2 regions of the Brachybacterium sillae genome follow, and region 2 is predicted to be linked to the other one. Evidence: predicted binding sites of a transcription regulator. Region 2 holds the regulator's gene; the other holds the start of a gene.

Region 1 (11,190 bases), 730 kb from region 2:
CTGGCAGGCGACCGCCCCGGATGGTCGGCCGCTGCCGCTGGTGCCCGCCGTGCTGCCCGCCACCCGCTTCCTCACCACCGAGGCCGTGCCCCCGGGCAGCCGGGTCGCCGTGCGCGGCGGCGCCCTGACCTTCATCGACGCCGCCCTGGTGCTGTTCCGCGCGCGCCCCCTGCACGAGGCACCGACGGTGCTCATCCCGATCACCCGCGACGGCCTGTTCCTCGACGCGAAGCCCCCGGCCGATGTGCCGCTGATCGAACCGGTGGCCGCGGCGCTGGCCACGGGCCGCCGCCAGTTGGAGGACCGACTGGACGCCGACGACGCGCGCGGCGGAACTGACAGGCGGCTCGCCCTGTCCGAGCTGCTCTCGCACGTGGCCCGCACCGCCGCCGCGGTCCTCGCGGTGTACCAGCTGCGCGCCGACGAACGGAGCAGTGCCGTCTCGGGACGGGTCGTGTCGGGCGGGTCGGTGTCGGCGCAGATCGCGACCACCCTGCTGCAGGGCTGCGAACCCGACCTGCCCACCGGTGCCGGTCGCGCCCGGGAGGCGCTGCGCCGCAGCGTCGAGGTCGCGGAGGGCCGCCGCACCCCCGGGCCGGCGTGGGCGCTCGGCCGCGCCTGGTCGGCTCTGTATTCGCTGGTGGTGCGGGCGGTGAGCCGCTCCGAGGAACCGGAGGAGGCGTGGGCCGCGTTCCACCGGTCCGCAGCGGTGCTGGAGCGCTTCGCCTTCGGGCCGCCGCCGTCGAACGCACGGATCCTGCTCGATCTCATCGACGCCGGGGCCGTCGACACCTCATGGATGGACGCCAAGGTGCGGATCGACGCCGAGGGCCTGCACGGGCTGCCGACCGGTGCCGTCGTCCCCGACGTCGTCATCGACGCGGTCCTGCCTCCGCCGGGGGTGCCTCGCGGTGGCGACCCGCTTCTGCTGGATCTGCTCGACCGCGGGGTGCTGTCCCGTGCTCCCGGGCGTCGCGGCGTGCGCACGACGCGCGCGGGCACCGCCCTGACCAGCGACGACACCGAGGCGGTGGGCCTCGCGGTCCTCGGCCGCCCCACGGAGGACTGGTCCCTCGGCCAGGACAGCCTGAACCGCCACCTGCACCCCGAGAGCCGGGCCTGGGCGCAGCGCGTCGCCACCCGCCTGCGAGGCACCGGCACATCCGACAGCCCCGACGGAAGGATCCGCCGATGACCCCCGATCCGACCCCGCCGAACGACGCGCAGCTGCGGTCCCGCTGCCACGGCGAACCGGCCCTCCCCGCACGCCTGGAACCGTGGATGCGGGAGCTGCTGGCCGACTCCCGCGCCTGCGCCGACCTGCTGGACCGCTACGGCAGCCCCGTGAACGTGCACGACATGGGTCCGCTCGCCCGCAACGTCGGGGAGCTCAGCGATGCCGCCCGCGAGCAGCAGGTGCCGCTGCGGGTGTTCGTCGCCCGCAAGTCGAACAAGACCCTCGCGGTGGTGCGGGCCGCGGCGCGTCTGGACTGCGGCATCGACGTCTCCAGCGAACGGGAGCTGGAGCAGGTGCTGCGCGAGGGCGTGGAGCCGGAGCGGATCGTGCTGACCGCCGCGATGAAGCCCCGGGAGCTGCTGCGCGGTGCGGTCGAGGCGGGCGTGACCATCGCCCTGGATTCCGTCGCCGAGGCCGAGGCCACCGCCGAGGAGGCCGCGGTCGCCGGTCGCACCGCCGCCGTGGCACTGCGACTGGCCCCCGAGGTCGACGACCTCATCGGCCCCACCCGCTTCGGCGAGCGCCGCGCCACCTGGGAGTCCTGGGCCGGCAGCTCCGCGAGCGTCGGCACCCGGTTGCGGATCGACGGCGTGCACTTCCATCTCCACGGGTACAGCGCCCCGGCCCGCACCCGCGCGCTCGGCCAGGCGCTGCAGCTGGTCGACTCCCTGCGCGCCGCCGGCCAGCCCGTCGCCTTCATCGACATCGGCGGAGGCGTGCCCATGTCATATCTCGAGGACGGCGCCGACTGGGAGGCGTTCTGGCGCGAGCACGAACGGGCTCTGCGGGGGGAACGCGAGCCGCTGACCTGGCGCGGCGACGGCCTGGGACTGCGCGCGGTGCCCACGACGGATGCTGAGGGCGAGGGGTCCGTGCGGGTCGTCGGCGAACCGGCGCTGTACCCGTACTGGCAGGAGCTGATCCGCGGCCCGTGGCTGACGCAGGTCCTCACCACGGAGGTGGCCCCCGGTGTCCGGGCCGCCGACGCGTTGCGCGAGCGGGGTCTGGAGCTGCGCTGCGAGCCGGGCCGGTCGGTGCTCGACGGCTGCGGCCTCACCCTGGCGCGGGTCGCGCAGGTCACCACCACCAGCGACGACGTCGGCATCATCGGCCTGGCGATGAACCGCACCCAGTGCCGCTCCACCTCGGAGGACTTCCTGGTCGACCCGATCCTGGTGCCCGACCCGGACGCGGCCCCCACGGACACCCCCGGTACCCCTGGAAGCGCGGAGCCCCGCACGGGTTTCCTGCTCGGGGCGTACTGCATCGAGGCCGATCTGATCCTGCGCCGGCGCCTCACCTTCCCCGGGGGTGTGGCCCCCGGGGACATGATCGCCCTGCCGAACACCGGCGGGTACCTGATGCACATCCTCGAGAGCGCCTCGCACCAGATCCCGCTGGCGGCGAACGTGGTGCGCAGCTCCGACGGCAGCGTCCGTCGCGACGGCATCGACGAGGTCTCCCCGCTGCGCTGAGGCACGCCCCGCGGATCTGTCGGTTCCACGGCGTACGGTGAGCCCAGCGATCCACCCGTCCGCCAGGAGACCCGCGATGACGCCCACCTCTGATCAGACGCCGCCTTCCCCGGCCGCCCATCCCCGGGCCGGTGACGCCCACACCCGCCTCGCCTCCGAGCGCATGGACTACCGCGCCGGCACCCTCGGTGACGACGTCCCCGCCGACCCGCTGGAACTGTTCGGCCGGTGGCTGTCCGAGGCCTTCGACCGTCGGGACTCCGAGGGCGACCTGCCGGAGCCGACCGCCGTCGTGCTGTCCACCATCGAGCTGCCCACCGGCGACGCATCCGCCGACGGCGGCCACCCCTCCGCCCGGCCGCGATCCCGCACGGTGCTGCTGAAGGAACACGACGAGCGTGGCTTCGTGATCTACACCAACGGCGATTCCGCCAAGGGCCAGGAGATGTCCGGCACGCCGTGGGCGGCCATGCTGTTCCCCTGGTACGCGCTGCAGCGGCAGGTGCGCGTGGAGGGGTTCGTGCAGCGGGTGGACGATGCTGAGGCCGACGAGTACTTCGCCTCCCGTCCGCGCGGCTCGCAGCTGGGCGCGCGGGCCTCTCACCAGTCGCGGCCGATCGCCTCCCGGGAGGCCCTGGATGCGCAGTACGCGCAGGTGGAGAGGGAGTTCGAGGGGCGGGAGGTGCCGCGGCCCGAGCACTGGGGCGGCTTCCGTCTGGTGCCCGACCGGATCGAGTTCTGGCAGGGCCGCTCGGGCCGCATGCACGACCGCATCGTCTACACCTCCGAGGGATCGGGCTCGTGGACCCACGAGCGCCTGCAGCCCTGAGCGCGCCCACCCAGCGGACCGTCAGCCGGTTCGCAGACGGACCGGTCCACACTGGGCCCCGCTGTCGGGCGTCCCGAGCCCGACCCGACTGGAGGAACCCCCAGGCTCGACCTGCTGACCGGCATCCCCGTGCACGTGCTCGTGGTGCACGCCGTCGTCGTCCTGGTGCCGCTGGTGGCGCTCGGCACCCTCGCGGTGGCCCTGGTGCCGCGGTGGCGTCGGCAGTTCGGTGGGCTGCTCGCCCTGCTGTCGCTCGTCAGTGTGCTGGTCCTGCCGTTGGCGCTGGAGAGCGGTGAGGCGTTGGGGGAGCGCGTCGGCGTCCCCGAGCTGCATGCGGACCTGGCCGAGACGCTGCCGTGGCTGGCGGTCCCCCTGTTCCTGTTGACCACGGCCCTGTGGTGGCTGGGCCGGGGCGATACTCGCGCTGACACCCGCGCGGGGGCCGACCACGACGGCTCGGTGGCCGTCGGTTCCCGCGGCCGCACCCTGCAGCGGGTCCTCGCCACCCTGGCGGTGCTGTTCGCGCTGGCCGCGGCGGTGGACGTCGTCGCTGTCGGGCACACCGGTGCGTCGGCGGCGTGGACCGATCGTCTGGCGCCTGCCACCGGATCCCCCACACCCTCCGACGGCGACTGACCCCTCCGCCGGGCGGCTCCGGGGTGTGCGCCGGACGTGCGACGATGTGGCATCCCGACCCCAGGAGGCCCCATGCCCACGGACGACACCGCGCGCCCCGCGGAGGACACCCGCTCCGACCGGACCACCGGTGACACCCACACCGACGGCACCGACGCCGACGGCACGGACTCGAAGGGCACGGGCGGCGCGGACGGCCTGGACGTCGCCGACCCGAAGGAGGCGCTCGAGGAGGAACTCGTCGAGGAGTTCGAGAACACCGTCTCCGAGGGTGCCGAGCGCCTGCATCGCACGTGGCGGGCGCTGGTGATCACCGGCCTGTTCGGCGGGATCGACGTGGCCCTCGGCATCATGGCGATGCTCGCCGTGATGGATGCGACCGGTTCGAAACTGCTGGCGGGTGCGGCCTTCGGCATCGGCCTGTTCGCTCTGCGCATGGCCCACTCCGAACTGTTCACCGAGGACTTCCTGCTGCCGATCAACGCCGTCGTCGCGGGCCGGGGCACCTGGATGCAGCTGCTGCGGCTGTGGATCGTGACACTGGTGACGAACCTGGTGGGCGGGTGGCTGTTCACCTGGCTGATCGTGGCGGCGTTCCCCCGTTACCACGACACCCTCACCAGGGCCGCGACCGGGTACCTCGAGGACGGCTTCACGGCGGAGACGGCGGCTCTCGCACTCCTCGGTGGATTCACGATCACATTGGTCACCCGCATGAGCCAGGGTTCGAGCGAGGGCATCATCGCCCTGGTCAACTCGCTGATCTCCGGTTTCCTGGTGGTGGGCCTGGGAATGCTCCACGGCGCGCTGAATTCGGTGGTGATCTTCGGGGCGATGCACGTCGGCGCCGACATCCCGTACTTGACGTGGCTGCGGTGGTTCGCCTGGGTGATCCCGCTGAACATGGCCGGTGGCCTCGTCATCCTCACACTCCCCCGGCTCATCCGGACCTGGGAGCTCATGCGCCGCGCCCGGCGGAAGGCCGCGGCCGCCTGATCCGGCGACCCCGTGCCGGAGGCGCTCCCGCGGAAACGTTCCCGCGGGAACGCCTGCGGCGGGTTTCCTCCCCACGTACCCCTCGTCCACATCGGCCGAGGGGTGCTTCGTCTGTCGGGGCCCCCTGGTGCACTGTTCGTACACCTGTTCGACAGAAGGGGGAGAAATATGAGCATGCCTGCGGACACCTGGGCGTGGACGACACCCGCCGACGACCCGGACGCCGAGGGCCCGGACGGCGATGACCACGCGGATCTGCTCACCCAGTCCGACGCGGAGGCGCTGGGCCTGCGGATCCAGGACCACGCCGCCCGGATCGCCGAGCTCACCTGCGAATTCCTGCTGCTGCTGGCCGAGTTCGACCGCCGCGACGGGCTGCGCTGGTACGTCGGGCTCAAGAGCCTGGCGCACTGGCTGTCATGGGCCTGCTCCATGGCACCGGGCACGGCACGTGAGCACGTGCGGGTGGCGCGGGCGCTCGCGCAGATGCCGCTCACCGTGGAGGCCTTCCGCGGCGGCAGGCTCTCGTTCTCGAAGGTCCGTGCCCTCACGCGGGCCGTCGGTCGGGTCGACGAGGAGACCATGGTGGAGCTCGCGCAGGACCTCACCGCGTCACAGCTGGAACGCACCGTGAGCGCCCTGCGGGCCGCTCAGGGCACACACGTGGAGCAGTCCTCGTTGCGGGAGGCACGCTGGTGGACCGACGAGCAGGGCATGGTGCACCTGAGCGCGACGCTGCCGGCCGAGACGGGGGCTGAGGTCGTCACCGCCCTCGAACGGCTCACCGAGGAAGCCGACGCGCGGCCCGTCGCCGAGGACGACCCGCCACCGGGCGATGACAAGCTCACCGCAGACGCTCCACCGTTGGCGCACCGCCGGGCCGACGCGGTGGTGGAGCTGGCCAGGTCCCATCTCGCGCGCGCCTCGGTGGATCGCAGTGGCGAAGACCGGCATCTGGTGGTCATGCAGGTGGACCTGGCCGCCTTGGAGCACCCCGGCGAGGGGACATCGGGGACCGGAGCCGACCGGGCCTGGGTGCGCGGTGCGGGGTCCGTGGAGGCGGAGACCGCTGCACGCTGGAGCTGCACGGACCGGATCGCGCTGGCGATCGCGGGTCACGAGGGGGAGATCCTCCACCTGGGGCGGGCGAAGCGGCTGGTGAGCCGAGCGCAGCGTCGGGCTCTCGCGATCCGCGATACGACCTGCCAGTTCCCCGGCTGCCACCAGACGCGCCACCTCGACAGCCACCACGTGGTCCCCTGGTCGGAGGGCGGCCCCACCGATATCGAGAACCTGGTGCTGCTGTGCCGTCGTCACCACGTCACCGTGCATGAGGGGGGTCTGCGGCTGAGCTGGGAGGTGACACGGCCGGGCACCCCGTCGATGCGACGCGTGCTGGTGGTGAGGCACCCCGACGGCCGACGGGTCGACGACGACTGGCCCACCCCCCGCCCGGTCCGGGAGTCCGGGGACGCCGGTGACTGTGACACGCGACGCCCCGGTGACCCCGACCCCGACCCCGAGCCCGACCCCGAGCGGATCTTCCCCCGCACCGGGGGCGGAGGGTTCTCCCTCCGGGCATGCGTCGACGCCCTCCTGGCGGCGGCGTGAGCCGCGCACCCGGAGGGCGTCGATCATGTCAGGCCAGCGAGAGGAAGAGCTTCTCCAACTGCTTCCGATCCGGCTCGGTGCCGGCCGCGATGCAGTGCTGCAACTGGGTGGAGATCAGGGCGAAACCCGCCCGATCCAGCGCCTTCGACACGGCCGCCAACTGGGTGACGACGTCCTGACATTCCGACCCTTCATCCAGCATGCGGATGATGGCGGTGAGCTGTCCGTTGGCGCGGCTGAGACGGTTGCGCACCGCACGCAGCTCCTCGGGGTCGAGATCGAGCTCCACGTCGCCCCCTCAGTTCTCGGTCGCGGGGTCGGACAGCGGGGAGTCGGTCATCGAATCACCCTTGCCGAGGTCGGCCGAGGGGGTCACGGTCTCGCGCCCGGCACCGACCCAGGCGTTGTAGCTGCCCTCGAGTTCGGTGACGTCGAAGCCCTCATGCCGCAGGGCACTGGCGACCACCGAGGCGCGCATGCCGCTCTGGCAGTGCAGGACGATACGGCCGTCGCGCGGAAGCTCCTCGAGGTTCCACAGCACCTTGCCACCGGAGAGCTGGCGCGCCCCCGGGATGGCCCCGGCCTTGTGCTCACTCACCTGGCGCACGTCCAGCAGCACCGCACGGTCGTAGTCGTCGAGCCCGTCGACCGGCACGGTCTCAGGATTCTTCAGGGCCATCCCCTCGAAGTTCGGGATGAACCCGGTGACCTTGTCGATGCCGACACGCACGAGGTGGCTCCAGATGTCACGGGCGGCGGCCTCATCGTCGGCGAGCACCACCAGGGGGGCGTACTCGCGCTCGGGGTCGACCACCCAGGCGCCGTAGTTGGCGATCTTGCCGGTGGCCACGGGGATGTTCAGCGCGCCCGGGACAGTCCCGGTGTGGACCTCCGCCGGCATGCGGGTGTCGACGACGGTCACCTCGCCCTTCTCGACCTGCTCGGTGAGCTCCGGTGCCGTGAACTCGTGCAGCTCGCTCGCGGGTTTCTCGCCGGCGCGCTGGGCCGACGGGCCGGCCTCCCCCATCACCTCGGGGCCGAGCTTGTTCTGGCGCTTCATCCGCGCGAAGTAGGCGTGGGCGTCGGGCTGACCGTCGAGGAGCTCGTCGATGAAGCCCTGCTTGTCGTCGTTCTCCAGGTGCTTGGCCCACCAGGCGTACCGGCGCTCATAGCCGACGGTGGTGCCGGGCAGGGAGCCGAGGGCCTTGCCGCAGGCCGAGCCGGCACCGTGGCCGGGCAGGACCTGCACATGGTCGGGCAGCGTGAGGAAGGAGCGCTTCAGGCTCTCGAACAGCTGCTCGGCGCCGACGAACCGGGTGTTGACACCCCCGGCGGCCTCGTCCAGCAGGTCGGGGCGGCCGAGGTCGCCGGAGAACACGAAGTCGCCGGTGATGGCATACCCCGGTTCATCGGCGAAGGCACCGTCCGTGACCAGGAACATCAGGTGCTCGGGGGTGTGACCCGGGGTGTGGACCGCGCGGACGGTGATGTTGCCCAGGCGGATCTCGTCGCCGTCGTGAAGGCGCTCGGCCTCGAAACCGTACTGCCAGTCCTGACCGCCCTCAACGGAGACGTGGATCGTCGCACCGGTCGCGGCCGCCAGCTCGCGGGTTCCGGAGAGGTAGTCGGCATGGATGTGGGTCTCGGTGACATGAGTGATGGTCATGCCGTGCTTGGCGGCGAGGTCCAGGTACTCCTGGATGTCGCGCCGGGCGTCGATGACCATCATCTCGCTCTTGGCCTGGCAGCCGATGACGTAACCGGCCTGGGCGAGGTCCTCATCGAAGATGCGCTCGAGAAGCATGGATGTCTCCTTCGGGGCCCCAGCGGGGCGGTTGCTCCGGTCTCCCGGGCGGGGGGTGAACAACCCCAGCATATACCCCCCGGGGTATCTTCGCAAGACTCGGAGCATGACCGCCGCGATAGGCACGACGTTACCCCGCCCCCCCTCCGAGGGGTCAGGCCGTGATGATCACGCGGCCTGAGGCATGTCCACCCCGGGAGCGCTTGATGGCCTCGACGGCACGGTCGATCGGAGTGGTGCTGTCGATCGCGACGGTCACGGTGCCGGCCTCCACCGCCCGCAGCACATCGTCCAGGGCGTCGGCCCGGGCGCTGGCGGCGCCGGTGCTCACCACGCCGTCGGGCACGTCGCTCGCGGCGATCGCGGTGATCCGCTCGGCCGGGACACCCAGCTCCAGGGCGGCCGAGATCGCCTCGTCGCCGTGAGTGTCGGCGGCGGCCACCAGGCCCTCTGGGGCGGCCTCGCGGATCCGGTCGACCATGCCCTCGCCGTACTCGATCGGCTCGGCCCCCAGAGTGCGGATCGCCTCGGCGCTGCGGGCCGACCCGGTGGCCAGCACCCGGGCACCCTTGCTCACCGCGTACTGCACGGCGAGGCTTCCGACACCGCCGTTGCCCCCGCCGATGAGGATGGTCCGACCGGAGATGTCCCCCAGGTCATCGATGATCGCGACGGCGGTCCTCCCGGTCGTCACCAGAGACCCGGCGACCTCGTCGGACACCCCCTCGGGGATGTGGTGCAGCGCCAGCTTCTTCGGGGTGCCGGTGATGGTGTCGCCGAACCCCGCCGCCAGGCGTGAGCCGAAGACCCGATCACCCACGGCGAACCCGTCCACGCCCTCGCCGACCTCATCGATCACCCCCGCGAAATCCGTGCCGAAGGGCATCGGGAAGGACTTGTGGAAGGCCTCGGCGGGGGCGACCCCGGTGGCCAGCTTCCAGTCGAGCGGGTTGACCGCGCCGGCCCGGAAGGCCACGCGGACCTCACCCTCCCCCGCATGCTCCTCCTCGACCTCCACCAGCTCGATGTCGTGGATGTCCCCGGCCTGCTGCTGCATCAGTCGCTTCGCCATGACTGCTCCTCCTGTCGCCGTGTCACCGTCACCGCGTCACCGTTTCCCTCGACACTCTCCGAGGGGGGACGCCCCCAGGGGGAACGCCCGGAGACGTTCCCGCGGAAACGTCGATGAACTTTCAACCATCGCTGGGTGTGACGCCTCGGCGGTGGGGAATATTCCCGGGGCCAGGGCCGGCACCCGGGGCCGGCGCTGTGGCTCGCCGCGGGAGCGCCGCACCTGGGGGCGGGAGCGGTGATCGCCGCGAGCATGCCGGCGGCGCGGTGGGGGTCCTTCCGCGCCGCCGGCAGCCCGGTCGGTGGATCGGATCCGGTCAGCGCAGGCGGCCGGTGACCTCCTCGACCGCGGTGAGGACGCTGCCGTCGAGCAGGCGCGCCTCGGCCTCGGCGATGTCGGGGGCGAGGAAACGGTCCGGGCCGGGGCCCTCGACGGTGCGGCGCAGCACCGCGATGGCGGCGGCGGAGGCCTGCGACGGCTCCAGCGGGGAGCGCAGGTCGATCGCGCGGGCAGCGGTGAGCAGCTCGATGGCGAGCACCCGCCGCAGGTTGGCGATGGCGGTGCGCAGTTTCCGGGCGGCGTGCCAGCCCATCGAGACGTGGTCCTCCTGCATGGCGCTGGAGGGGATGGAGTCGACGCTCGCCGGCACCGCCAACCGCTTCATGTCGCTGACCAGGGCGGCCTGGGTGTACTGGGCGATCATGAACCCGGAGTCGACGCCCGGGTCGTCGGCCAGGAACGGCGGCAGGCCGTGGCTGCGGGCCTTGTCGAGCATGCGGTCGGTGCGCCGCTCGGCGATGGAGGCCAGGTCCGCCGCGACGACGGCGAGGAAGTCCAGCACGTAGGCGACGGGCGCGCCGTGGAAGTTGCCGTTCGAGGTGACGGTGCCGTCCTCCAGCACCACCGGGTTGTCGATCGCCGCGGCGAGCTCCCGCTCGGCGACGGTGCGGGCGTGGGCGATGGTGTCACGCACCCCGCCGGCGACCTGCGGGGCGCAGCGCAGCGAGTAGGCGTCCTGCACGCGGGAGCCCTCCGCGGCGACGTCGGCGATGATCGGCGATCCCTCCAGCACCGCCAGGATGTTCGCGGCGGAGTCGGCCTGACCCGGATGGGGGCGCAGCGGCTGGTGCAGTTCGGGGCGGAACACACCGTCGCGGCCGCGCAGGCCCTGCACGGACAGGGCGCAGGTCACATCGGCCACCCGCACCAGCGCCTCGAGGTCCGCCAGGGCCATGAGCAGCATGCCGAGCATGCCGTCGGTGCCGTTGATGAGGGCCAGGCCCTCCTTCTCCTCCAGGGTGATCGGTTCGATGCCGGCCTCGGCGAGGAGCTCCGACACGGGGCGCTCCTGCCCCTGGGCGTCGCGGGCCCGCCCCTCGCCCAGCAGCACAATCGCGCAGTGCGCGAGCGGGGCGAGGTCGCCGGAGCATCCGAGGGAGCCGTACTCGTGGACGATCGGGGTGATGCCCGCGTTCAGCAGCGCCAGCATCGTCTCGATCACGACGGGGCGCACACCGGTGCGGCCGGAGG
Region 2 (11,190 bases):
GGGCCGCCCCGTCGGAGCCGCCCGAGGCGGCACCGCTCACCCGGTTCCGGGTCGGGGGCGATGCTCAGGACCCGGCAGGGGTGGAGGACCCGCCCTCCGGCGGCTCCTGCCGGGCGGCGAGGAACCGCTCGAAATGGTCGCCGAGCTCGTCGGCGGTCGGCAGATCCGCGGTGGTCGCCAACCCTGCCGATCCGGTCTCCTGCGTGACCGCGTCGTACTGCTCCTCCAGGGCATCGACGATGCCCCGGGCGTCGTCGTTGTCGGAGATGGTGCCGTCCAGTGCTGCCATCGCGGCATCCGACAGGTCTCCGAGGTCCACCAGCGGGATCTCGAGGCCGGCGGCGTCGCTGATGCGTCGCAGCAGAGCGAGGGAACCCGCCGGGAAATCCGTGCGGGAGAGGTAGTGCGGGACCTGTGCCGCATACCCCATGGCGGGGTGCCCGGCCCGCTCCAGTTCCTTCTCCAGGAAGGTGCCGAAGGCGGCGGGGATCACGATCTCGCCGGAATCCTGCGCCGTGCGGCGCTGCTCCCCCGCCAGCAGGGACGGGTCGTTCGCATGGGCGATGAGCCCGATCGGGCGGGTGTGCGGCACCGCCATCGGGATCGCCTTCATGCTGAGCACCCGATCGACCTCGAAGTACTCCACCAGGTCGATCAGGGCCTCGGCGAAACGTCGCCACTGCAGATCCGGCTCCGGCCCATCGAGCAACAGGAACGGGGTGTCCCGCTCGTCGTACACCAGGTAGAGCGCGATCTCCGGCATCTCCACCTCGGTGTAGGCAGAACCGTTGAAGACCGCCTGAGGGCGCGACCCGCGGTAGTCGATGAGCTCGTCGGTGTCGAAGGTGACCACGCGGACGTTGCGCAGGCTGTCGCGCAGGTACCGCACGGCGATGCGGCAGGCGTTCCCGGCATCCACGATGCCCGGCAGCGCATGCACCAGCGGCAGAGGTCCACGGGGGATCGCCCCGATCACCTCGGGCGAGGCGAAGCTGTAGAGGTCTCGGGGATCGCGCACGGCGCCTCCTTCCCCGATCATGCGTCTCTTCTGCTTGCCGCCGCGGCTCCTCGGCCGGGCGCGTTCCACCATAATGGACCACTGCGCGTCGCGGCGGCGGCGCGTCACCCTCGCCGCACGGGCGAAACCAGATGCAGTCGCTGAGGAGGTTCGCGTGGACGCGTCCCCACCGCAGATCGCCGAGGAGCAGGCCTACGTCGACGTGCTGTATGCGCGGCTCGACGACCTCACCGCCCAGGTCGGTGAGAAGCTACGGTCGGCGCAGGCGGCGCAGGACGCCTCCACCCATCAGAACCGCTCCGAACGCGACGCCTTCGTGGCGCTGTACGAGGACCGGCTGGCCTTGCTGCACTCGGTGGCCGACGGGGTGGTGTTCGGCCGGCTCGACACCGACGCCGGGGACAGCCACCACATCGGCCGGATCGGACTGTTCACCCGCGACCGCGACCAGCTGCTGGTGGACTGGCGGGCCCCCGCCGCCGCCGCGTTCTACCAGGCCACCGCCGCGGAACGCCAGGGGGTGCGACTGCGCCGCCACCTCATCACCCGCGGCCGGACGGTCGTCGGGCTCGAGGACGATGTGCTCGACCAGAGCCTGTTGACCGAGGGCGGTTCCGAGGAGACCCTGCAGGGCGAAGGGGCCCTCCTGGCGGCCGTGACCGCTCAGCGCACCGGCCGGATGGGTGACATCGTCGCGACCATCCAGGCCGAACAGGACCGCATCATCCGCTCCGACCATCGCGGAGTGATGGTGGTGCAGGGCGGCCCCGGCACCGGCAAGACCGCCGTGGCCCTGCATCGAGCCGCCTACCTGCTGTACACGCACCGACGTCGTCTGGAACACACGGGTGTGCTGATCGTGGCCCCCACCCACGGGTTCCTGCACTACATCGAGCGGGTGCTGCCGAGCCTCGGTGAGTCCGGTGTGGTGATGCTGACGCCCGGTGAGCTGTATCCCGGAATCCACGCCACGCGTCGTGACCGGGATGAGGTGGCGGTGATCAAGGGTGACCGCGGTATGGCCGATCTGCTGGCCCGCGCCGTGAAGGACCGCCAGCGGGCCCCGGAGGAGGACGTCCCACTGCGCATCGACGGCACCGAGCTGCTGCTGCGCCGGGAGGATGTGCGCGCGGCGATCCGGGAGGCCCGGGCGAGCCACCGCCCCCATAACGCCGCCCGGGCGGTGTTCGTGCGGGCGGCGCTGGACCGCCTGGTGGTCCAGTACGAACAGGCGCTGCAGGCCGCCGGTCACACCGTGGTGCCCGAGGACCGCCCTCAGCTTCTCCAGGACCTGCGCACCGAGCGGGAGGTACGGGTCGCGCTGAATCTGGCGTGGATGCCGTACACCCCGGAGTCGTTCCTGCGGATCCTGTTGGCCCATCCGGAGCGTCTGCGCGCTGCCGCGCCCCGCCACCTCCAGGGGGTGATCGCGCGCATCGCCCGACCGAAGGACTCCCCGTGGACCGTGGAGGATGCGCCCCTGCTGGACGAACTGGCGGAGCTGCTGGGTGAGGACGAGACCGCGCAGAAGGCCGAGGCCGACCGGGCCGCCGCCCGACGCGCCGCCGACGTCGCCTACGCCCGCACCGTGCTGGAGAACATCGACACCTCGGGGATCGTCCGGGCGGAGGACCTGGCCGATCGCATGACCACCGTGCGCGATGGCCGCACCCTGGCCGAGCGCGCCGCTGCCGACAGGTCCTGGACGTACGGCCACGTGGTGGTCGATGAGGCACAGGAGCACTCGGCGATGATGTGGCGCGCCCTCATGCGCCGCTGCCCGACGAAGTCCTTCACCGTGGTGGGTGATGTGGCGCAGACGAGTTCGGCGGCGGGCACCTCCTCCTGGCAGCGGGTGCTCGACCCGTACGTGGAGGATCGCCTGCACGTGGAGCGGTTGACGGTCAACTACCGCACCCCGCGCCGGCTGATGGACCGGGCGGTGGCGGTGGCCGAGGAGCTGGATCTGCCGGTCACCCCGGTGACCTCGGTGCGCGAGGGTGAGCATGAGCTGGAGAGCATCGCCTGTGCAGCGTCGGACCTGGCGGGGCGCACCGCCGACCGGGTGCGGCAGCTGCTCAGGCAGGATGCGGGCCGGATCGCGGTGATCGCCGACGAGGAGGCGGTGCCCACCCTGGCGGACGCGATCCGGGCGGCCGCTCCCACGGCCCGGGTGGGTCTGGGAAGCGCCGGTGTGGACGATGTGGTGGCGGTGATGACGCCGCACGAGGCGAAGGGCCTCGAGTTCGATGCGGTGCTGGTGGTGGAGCCGGCGGCTCTGCTGGAGCATCGCGGCGGGGCCGGTGACCTGTACGTGGCCCTGACCCGTGCGACCTCGCAGCTGGTGGTGTTGCACAGCCGGGAGATCCCGACCGCCCTGCGCTCCGACGCGCAGTGATCAGCCCTGGCCGATCGTCGGCGGGTCGCCACCGGGGCCGGCCGATCGCGGGGCGCACCCCCGCCCCGGAATGAGGAGAGCGGCGGCCGTGGCTTCCCCTCCACGACCGCCGCTCGCGGTGTGCGCGCGAGGCGCACGCGTCACATCATAAGGGCTCGGCGGGGCTGCTCCGACCACCTGCCAGACCTCACCCGGCGGGGCCTGTGGTGTCAGGCGTCGGCGGTGGGATCGGTGGCCTCGCGACGCAGGGCGTCGATGGCGCTCTCGAAGTCCTCCAGCGAGTCGAAATCCTGGTAGACGCTGGCGAATCGCAGGTACGCGACCTGGTCCAGGTCCTTCAGCGGCTGCAGGATCGCGAGGCCCACGTCATGGGCGTCGACCTCGGCCTGGCCGCTCTGTCGCACTGCCTCCTCCACGCGCTGCGCGAGCACGGCGAGCTGGTCATCGGTGACGGGGCGCCCCTGGCAGGCCTTGCGGACACCGCTGATGACCTTGGCGCGACTGAAGGGCTCGCTCACCCCGGAACGCTTGACCACGGACAGCGAGGCGGTCTCCACGGTGGAGAACCGGCGTTGGCAGGCGGGACACTGCCGACGTCGCCGGATGGACGCGCCATCGTCCGCGGTGCGGGAGTCGATGACGCGCGAATCAGGGTTGCGGCAGAAAGGGCAGTGCACCTCACCAGATTACCGGCGCCCCCGGACCCCCACCTCGTGGATCCGATTCTTCCCGATCAGTGACCGGCGTCCTCGGCCACGGGCAGCTCCAGGGTCTGCCCGGCGGTGAGACGGGCGGTGGGCAGGTTGTTCAGCTGCTGGACCTCGTGGACGAACTGCGAGGCGGTCATGCCCTCCGGGGCGTACTCCTCGGCGTAGGCCCACAGAGTGTCCCCGGCCTCGACCTGCACGACAAGGGTGTCGGCACCCCCGCCGGCGATCGCCGCGCCCGGGCCGACGCCCAGCACCAGGGCCGCGATGGCGAGGACCATCGCCGCGACGGCCGGCAGAGTCATGAGCAGGCGGGCACGCCGCGTGGGCACCAGGTGCGTCGGGGCGGCGGGGCCGCGGCCCCCACGCAGAGCGGGGACGATCGCGGGCTGGGCGGCAAGAGTGCTCATGGTCCGAACTCCTGTTCGATCGAATACGTGTACGACTGTAGGCCCGCGACCCGCGACACGCAAGAGAATCCTCGAACAGATGTTTGGATGCTCGGTCCGGGCCGCCTATGGTGGCCATGTCCGCATCCGATCAGCACCCCCCGACAAACGAACGGCGCGCCCCTGCCGGGCCGCAGGAGGACAGCGATGACCCCGCACGAGGACACCGAGACCCCGGCCGCCGGGCTGACCCCGAGGCAGCAGCGCGTGCTGGAGACGATCCGGGAGGCGGTCGCCCAGCGTGGTTACCCCCCGACGATCCGGGAGATCGGTGACGCCGTCGGCCTCACCTCCCCGTCGTCGGTGGCGCATCAGCTGGCGGCACTGGAGCGCAAGGGGTATCTGCGGCGCGATCCGAAGCGCCCCCGGGCCCTGGAGCTGGTCCCCACCGATGAGGGCGGCGATCCGCAGGGCCCGGCCCCGGAGGAGACCTGGCCCTCCTCCCCGTCGGTGTCCGTCCCGCTGGTGGGTCGCATCGCCGCGGGGGTGCCGATCATCGCCCAGGAGCAGGTGGAGGACGTCTTCACCCTGCCGGAGGCGATCGTCGGCGGAGGCGATCTGTTCCTGTTGCGCGTGGTGGGTGATTCGATGGTCGACGCCGCGATCTGCGATGGGGACTGGGTGGTCGTACGCCAGCAGAAGGTCGCGGAGAAGGGTGAGATCGTCGCCGCGATGATCGACGGCGAGGCGACCGTGAAGACCTATGTGCGCCGCGACGGTCACGTGTGGCTGATGCCGCACAACCCGGCCTTCGCTCCGATCCTCGGTGATGAGGCGGAGATCCTGGGCAAGGTCGTGGCGGTGCTGCGCGCCATCTGACCTCTCGCAGGAGCGGTCGCGCCCACCCCCTCGTCAGAGGCGCGGCCGACAGCCCGAGGTTCAGGCGCCGCCCGTGAGCACCAGTCGGCGGGGCATCAGAGGGGTCCTGCTGACCGGCCAGGCAGCGGGAGGACGAGCGGGCGTGAGGGAGCCCAGGATCTGCGTGCTCCGTGCTCCCGTCAGCGCCCCGGTTCCGTCGGCACCGGGCAGGACGCCGGGCAGACCGTGGGCGGTGCACCAGCCGATGACGGCCATCAGCACAGCCTCTTTCGCGTCTGCGGGCACCCCGAGGTCGGAGGCGTCGCGCAGGGTGATGCCGCGCTCCCCCAGCAGCTGCGCCAGTCGCGCGCGCAGCACCGGATTGCGCATACCCCCACCGGATCCGACCACCCGCTCCACGGGGTATGCACTCACCGCGTCACGGACGGTCCGGGCGGTGAGCTCCACCAGCGTGGCGAGCAGGTCCGGCAGGTCGACGTCGGCGAGCGCCCCGGCCCGCTGTGCCACATAGTCCCCCGTGAAATACTCCCGCCCGGTCGACCGGGGGAACGGGCGGCGGTAGAACGGATCGGCCAGCAGTGCCTGCAGCAGGTCGTCATGGATCCTGCCGCGGGCTGCGAGACGACCGTCCACGTCGCAGGTGTCGCGACCGGTGGTTGCCTCGGCGACGGCCGCATCCATCAGGGCGTTCGCCGGGCCGACGTCCCCACCGGTGATCCCACCCGCGACCCCGACGATCGTGATGTTCGAGATGCCCCCGAGGTTGAGCGCCGCCGTGGGGCAGTCCCCGAACAGCAGGGAGTCCAGCAGCGGCGCCAGCGGCGCGCCCTGACCCCCGGCGGCGATATCGGCGGAGCGCAGATCGGACAGCACCGGGACGCCGGTGGCGGCGTGGATGCGGTGCGGGTCGCCGATCTGCAGGGATCCGCCGACGGTGCCGTCCTCCCGCACCCAGTGGTGCAGCGTCTGCCCGTGGGAGACGACGAGCTGCACGTCCAGCCCCGGCCGCGCGCCGTGATGCGCGAGGAAGCCGGCGGCCGCACGACCGAGACCCTCCCCCACGGCGGCATGCAGCCGGTTCCATTCGGCAACGCCGCTGCGTCGTGGCGGGAGCATCTGCAGCATGTCCCGTCGAATGCCGGGATCCCAGGCGGTCTCCCCGGTGGCGAGCAGCTCGCCATGCAGCAGTGATGGGTCGTCGGTGTCGGGCCGGAAGCGGACCAGAGCCAGATCGATCGCATCCACACTGGTCCCGGACATCAGCCCGAGGACGGTGAACGGCGTCGGGGCGGCCGCCGGTCCCTCGGGAGCGAATCCTCCGCCCACAGCCACCTCCGCATACCGTCTGCGCACCGTCAGGGAAGTTTACTTCCCTCACCGATGTCGCCGGGGAATCCTTTTCCCTCCGGGCGGCTCGGCGACTCAGCGGTCTGCGGCCCCGGTCTGGGCGGCCAGGCGTCGCAGGGCGGCGAGGGCCACCTCGGGGTCGGCGGTGGGCCACAGCGGCGGCATGGCCGCGCGCAGGAACCCGCCGTAGCGGGCCGTCGCCAGGCGCGGATCCAGCACCGCGACCATCCCCCGGTCGCCGGCCGAGCGGATCAATCGTCCGGAGCCCTGCGCCAACAGCAGGGCCGCATGCTGCGCGGAGACGCTCATGAACCCGTTGCCACCGCGCTGCGCGATGCGTTCCTGGCGGGCGGCGGTCAGCGGGTCGTCAGGTCGGGGGAACGGGATCCGGTCGATCACCACCAGACGGCTGGTCATACCCTGCACGTCCACGCCCTGCCACAGGGTGAGGGTCCCAAACAGGGAGCTGCGGGCATCGGCCTGGAACTCCCGCACCAGGTTCGACATCGAGTCCTCCCCCTGCACCCCCAGCGGCAGGTCGAGGCGGGCGCGGACATGATCAGCAGCGACCTCCGCGGCCCGGCGGGAGGAGAACAGACACAGGGCGCCTCCCTCAGAGGCGTCGATCAGCTCGGTCAGGTGGTCGAGCATCGCCGGGGAGGGCCCCTCGCGTCCGGGCTGCGGCAGATGCCGGGCGATGTACAGGATGCCCTGGCGTCGGTAGTCGAAGGGGCTGCCCACGTCGAGCCCGGCCCAGGCGGACCGGTCGACCCGACGCTGCGGCGCCTCGGGGTCGACCCGGTCGGCGGCCCGCAGGCCGACGGCACCGGCGGGCAGTTCGAACCGGCCGCCGACGGCGAGGGTCGCGCTGGTCATGACCACGGTGCGGGCCTCGAGGATGCGCGAGCGCATGGCGAGGGCCACCGACAGCGGCGCCACCAGCAGCATGCTGCGGCCGGTCTGCTCCGCATGGCTGATCGAAACAACGTCGTCCTCGTCGGGCCGGGAGATGCGCTCGCACACATCGATGATCTCCTGCAGGTTCGCCCGGACGGCCTTGCGGGCGCCGGCGGTGGCGCCCGCGGCATGGTCGCCGGCGTCCTTGGCATCGGTGTGGGCGGTGCGGGCGGCGGTGCGGGCCAGTTCGACGGCATCGCGCAGCCGCGGCCCGATCTCCCCGATCACGCGGCCGTCGGGAAGTTCCTCGAGGGCCCCGCGCAGCGCATCCTCGGCATCGTCCAGGCCGGTGGCCACGACCCCGAGGGCCCGCAGGTCCCGCACGGCGGTGCGCAGCATCCCCGGGGACAGCATCTCGGTGACCGCGCCGGTGACCCGGTCGGTGAGGTCATGGGCCTCGTCGAACACCACAGCATCGTGCTCGGGAAGGATGCCGTGCCCGTCGAAGGCGTCGATGGCCAGCAGGGCGTGGTTGGTGACGATGAGGTCCGCCTGGCGGGCGAGGGCGCGGTTGCGCTCGGCGAAGCAGGATTCGACCATCGGGCAGGTCTGCCCCAGGCAGTGGGCACCGGAGACGGACACCTGCCGCCACGCTCGGTCGGAGACCGGGGAGGTGAGGTCATCGCGGTCGCCGGTGTCGGTGGTCTCGGCCCACTCGCGCAGACGGCGCACCTGGTCACCGAGGCGTTCGGAGCTCTCTCCCCGGGGGTCCACGGAGGCCTCGGCGAACAGAGCGCCCGGGGCCAGATCCTCCGGGTAGCCGCCGTCCAGTTTGTGACGGCACACGTAGTTGGCGCGGCCCTTCAGCAGCATGTAGGTGGGAGTCCGCGGAAGCAGTGGCGCGAGAGCCGCAACGATCCGCGGCAGGTCCTTCGTCACGATCTGCGACTGCAGGGCGATGGTGGCGGTGGACACGACCACCGGGCGGCCACTGGTGACGGCCCGGCGCAGCGCCGGCACCAGGTAGGCAAGGGACTTGCCGGTGCCGGTCCCGGCCTGCACCAGAAGGTGCCGTTCCTCCTCCATCGCGGTGCCGACGGCATGCGCCATCGCGCTCTGCCCCTCACGGGGGCTCCCGCCGACGGCCCGCACCGCCGCCTCCATGAGGACGGTCAGGTCGGGCGGGTCCTGGGCAGCGGGCACCGATCCAGGGTAGTCGCGGGCGGTGCTGTTCAGGCGGCGGCGCGCAGTTCCGCGGCGAGGGCCTCGTCGACGCGGGCGTGCAGGCGGGTGCCCTCCTCCAGGTGCTCCTCGGCGAGGACCTCGCCGGTGGAGTGGGCTCGGGAGATGAGGTCCCCGCGGGTGTAGGGCACCACCAGGTCGACCTCGACCGCCGGCCGGGGCAGACGCTCGGCGATCAGCTGCCGCAGCTCCTCGATGCCCTCGCCGGTGCGCGCGGAGACCACCACGGAATCGCCCACCTGGCTACGGACCCGGGCGATGGTCTCGGGCTCGGCGATGTCGGCCTTGTTGAGCACGACGATCTCCGGCACGTCGAAGCCGTCGATGTCGGCCAGGACGGTGCGGACCGCGCGGATCTGGCCCTCCGGGTCGGGGTGCGAGGCGTCGACCACGTGCAGCAGCAGGTCGGCGTCTCCCACCTCCTCGAGGGTGGAACGGAACGCTTCCACCAGCTCCGTCGGCAGGGAGCGGACGAAGCCGACGGTGTCGGCGTAGGTGAATTCGCGACCGTCGGGTGTCTGCGCGCGGCGCACCGTCGGATCCAGGGTGGCGAACAGGGCGTTCTCCACCAGCACCCCGGCACCGGTGAGACGGTTCAGCAGGGAGGACTTCCCGGCGTTGGTGTACCCGGCGATGGCCACGGCGGGAACCTCCCGACGCTTGCGGTCGGCACGCTTCGCCTCCCGGGCGGGCTTCATCTCCGCGATCTCGCGGCGCAGCTTCGCCATGCGGGTGCGGATCCGGCGACGATCCAGCTCGATCTTCGTCTCACCGGGACCGCGGGAGCCCATGCCGGCGCCACCGGCGGCCACGCGACCACCGGCCTGGCGGGACATCGACTCACCCCAGCCGCGCAGACGCGGCAGCAGGTACTCCAGCTGGGCCAGCTCCACCTGCGCCTTGCCCTCACGGGACTTCGCGTGCTGCGCGAAGATATCGAGGATCAGGGCGGTGCGGTCGATGACCTTCACCTTCACCACGTCCTCGAGGGCGCGGCGCTGGCTGGGGGCGAGCTCACCGTCGGCGATGACGGTGTCCGCGCCGACCTCCGCCACGATCTCCGCGAGCTCCTGCGCCTTGCCGCGGCCCAGGAAGGTGGAGGGATCCGGATGGTTGCGGCGCTGCATGACCCCATCGAGCACCTGCGATCCGGCGGTCTCGGCCAGCGCCGCCAGCTCCCGCAGGGAGTTCTCGGCGTCCTCGACATTGCCGCTGGTGAACAGGCCCGCCAGCACCACACGTTCGAGCCGCAGCTGCCGGTACTCGACCTCGGTGATGTCCTCGAGTTCGGTGGACAGACCGGCGACGCGCCGCAGGGCGTGACGGTCGGCGAGGTCCAGCTGGTCACCGTCGGTGTCAGACGTGTACGTCACGGAGGAGACGGACGCGTCACCGCGGGAGAGGATCCGTTCGGTCAGCGGGTCGCGCCGACGGGTGGTGCTGCCCTCCGTCTCCTGTGCAGCGGTCCCGTCGACGTCGGTGTCGGGTTCGGGATCAGGATGGAAGGCGATCGGCACGCGGGGCTCTCCTGGGGTCGGGTGACAGGGCTCCGGCGGAGGGGGTCCGGCGGATGCGTGCTCCCGAGTCTCCCACGCGGCCGCCCGCGGCACACCGGTTTTATCGCCAACAGCACCCCGCCGGGCCGCCCGTATCCTGAGCCGGTGACCGAGCACTACTTCTCCCCCACCCCCTCCACCGACGACGCGCGGCGACCGTTGCGGGTGGTGCTCGCGGGGCAGGAGCGGGAGCTCGTCTCGGCCCGTTCGGTGTTCAGCGGCGACCGGCTGGACAAGGCCACCGCGGTGCTGCTGGACCGACTGGATCTGCTGCCGTCCCTGCCACCGGGGGCGACGGTGCTGGACCTCGGCTGCGGGTGGGGGCCGATCGCTCTGACGGCGGCGCTGCGTCACCCCGCCGCGCAGGTGTGGGCGGTGGATGTCTCCGAGCGCGCTCGCGAGCTCACCAGGGAGAACGCCCGCCGGCTGGGACTGCCGAACCTCCACGTCGCCTCCCCGCAGGAGGTGCCGGGGGATCTGCGCCTGGACGCGATCTGGTCGAACCCCCCGATCCGCATCGGGAAGGATGCCCTGCACGCCCTGCTGCTGGAGTGGATCGGGCGACTGCATCCGTCAGGCTGGGCCGCGCTGGTGGTGGGGCGGAATCTCGGCGCCGACCCGCTGGCGGCCTGGTTGGACGGGCAGCTGCCGCAGCGGACGGTCACGAAGCTCGCCAGCGCCAAGGGGTTTCGCGTGCTGCAGGTGGGGCCCGTCACGCAGTCGGCGCCGGGCGGAGACCTCAGATGAGCTCGCCGTC

Evidence for each region. The regulator LexA, encoded in region 2, represses DNA repair genes until DNA is damaged. The targets are predictions, from matches to a motif close to TCGAACANNTGTTCGA.
Region 1: a site for LexA is predicted at 5,310-5,325, ahead of JSY14_RS06970 (HNH endonuclease signature motif containing protein). Genes of this name have one in related genera too.

Annotation. Positions count from the first base shown of each region.
Region 1 is NZ_JAFEUW010000001.1:1,515,150-1,526,339, forward strand. It holds gene JSY14_RS06945 (FAD/NAD(P)-binding protein) at 1-1,195, shown strand, start outside; gene JSY14_RS06950 (alanine racemase) at 1,192-2,712, shown strand; gene pdxH (pyridoxamine 5'-phosphate oxidase) at 2,789-3,541, shown strand; gene JSY14_RS06960 (DUF2231 domain-containing protein) at 3,671-4,177, shown strand; gene JSY14_RS06965 (formate/nitrite transporter family protein) at 4,250-5,173, shown strand; gene JSY14_RS06970 (HNH endonuclease signature motif containing protein) at 5,348-6,784, shown strand; gene JSY14_RS06975 (metal-sensitive transcriptional regulator) at 6,813-7,073, opposite strand; gene JSY14_RS06980 (MBL fold metallo-hydrolase) at 7,083-8,588, opposite strand; gene JSY14_RS06985 (NADP-dependent oxidoreductase) at 8,743-9,660, opposite strand; gene hutH (histidine ammonia-lyase) at 9,977-11,190, opposite strand, start outside.
Region 2 is NZ_JAFEUW010000001.1:2,242,996-2,254,185, reverse strand. It holds gene JSY14_RS10385 (proteasome assembly chaperone family protein) at 65-1,018, opposite strand; gene JSY14_RS10380 (HelD family protein) at 1,173-3,416, shown strand; gene nrdR (transcriptional regulator NrdR) at 3,626-4,093, opposite strand; gene JSY14_RS10370 (LysM peptidoglycan-binding domain-containing protein) at 4,150-4,533, opposite strand; gene lexA (transcriptional repressor LexA) at 4,720-5,391, shown strand; gene JSY14_RS10360 (anhydro-N-acetylmuramic acid kinase) at 5,452-6,717, opposite strand; gene JSY14_RS10355 (ATP-dependent DNA helicase) at 6,814-8,799, opposite strand; gene hflX (GTPase HflX) at 8,868-10,394, opposite strand; gene JSY14_RS10345 (class I SAM-dependent methyltransferase) at 10,539-11,180, shown strand; gene dapF (diaminopimelate epimerase) at 11,173-11,190, opposite strand, start outside.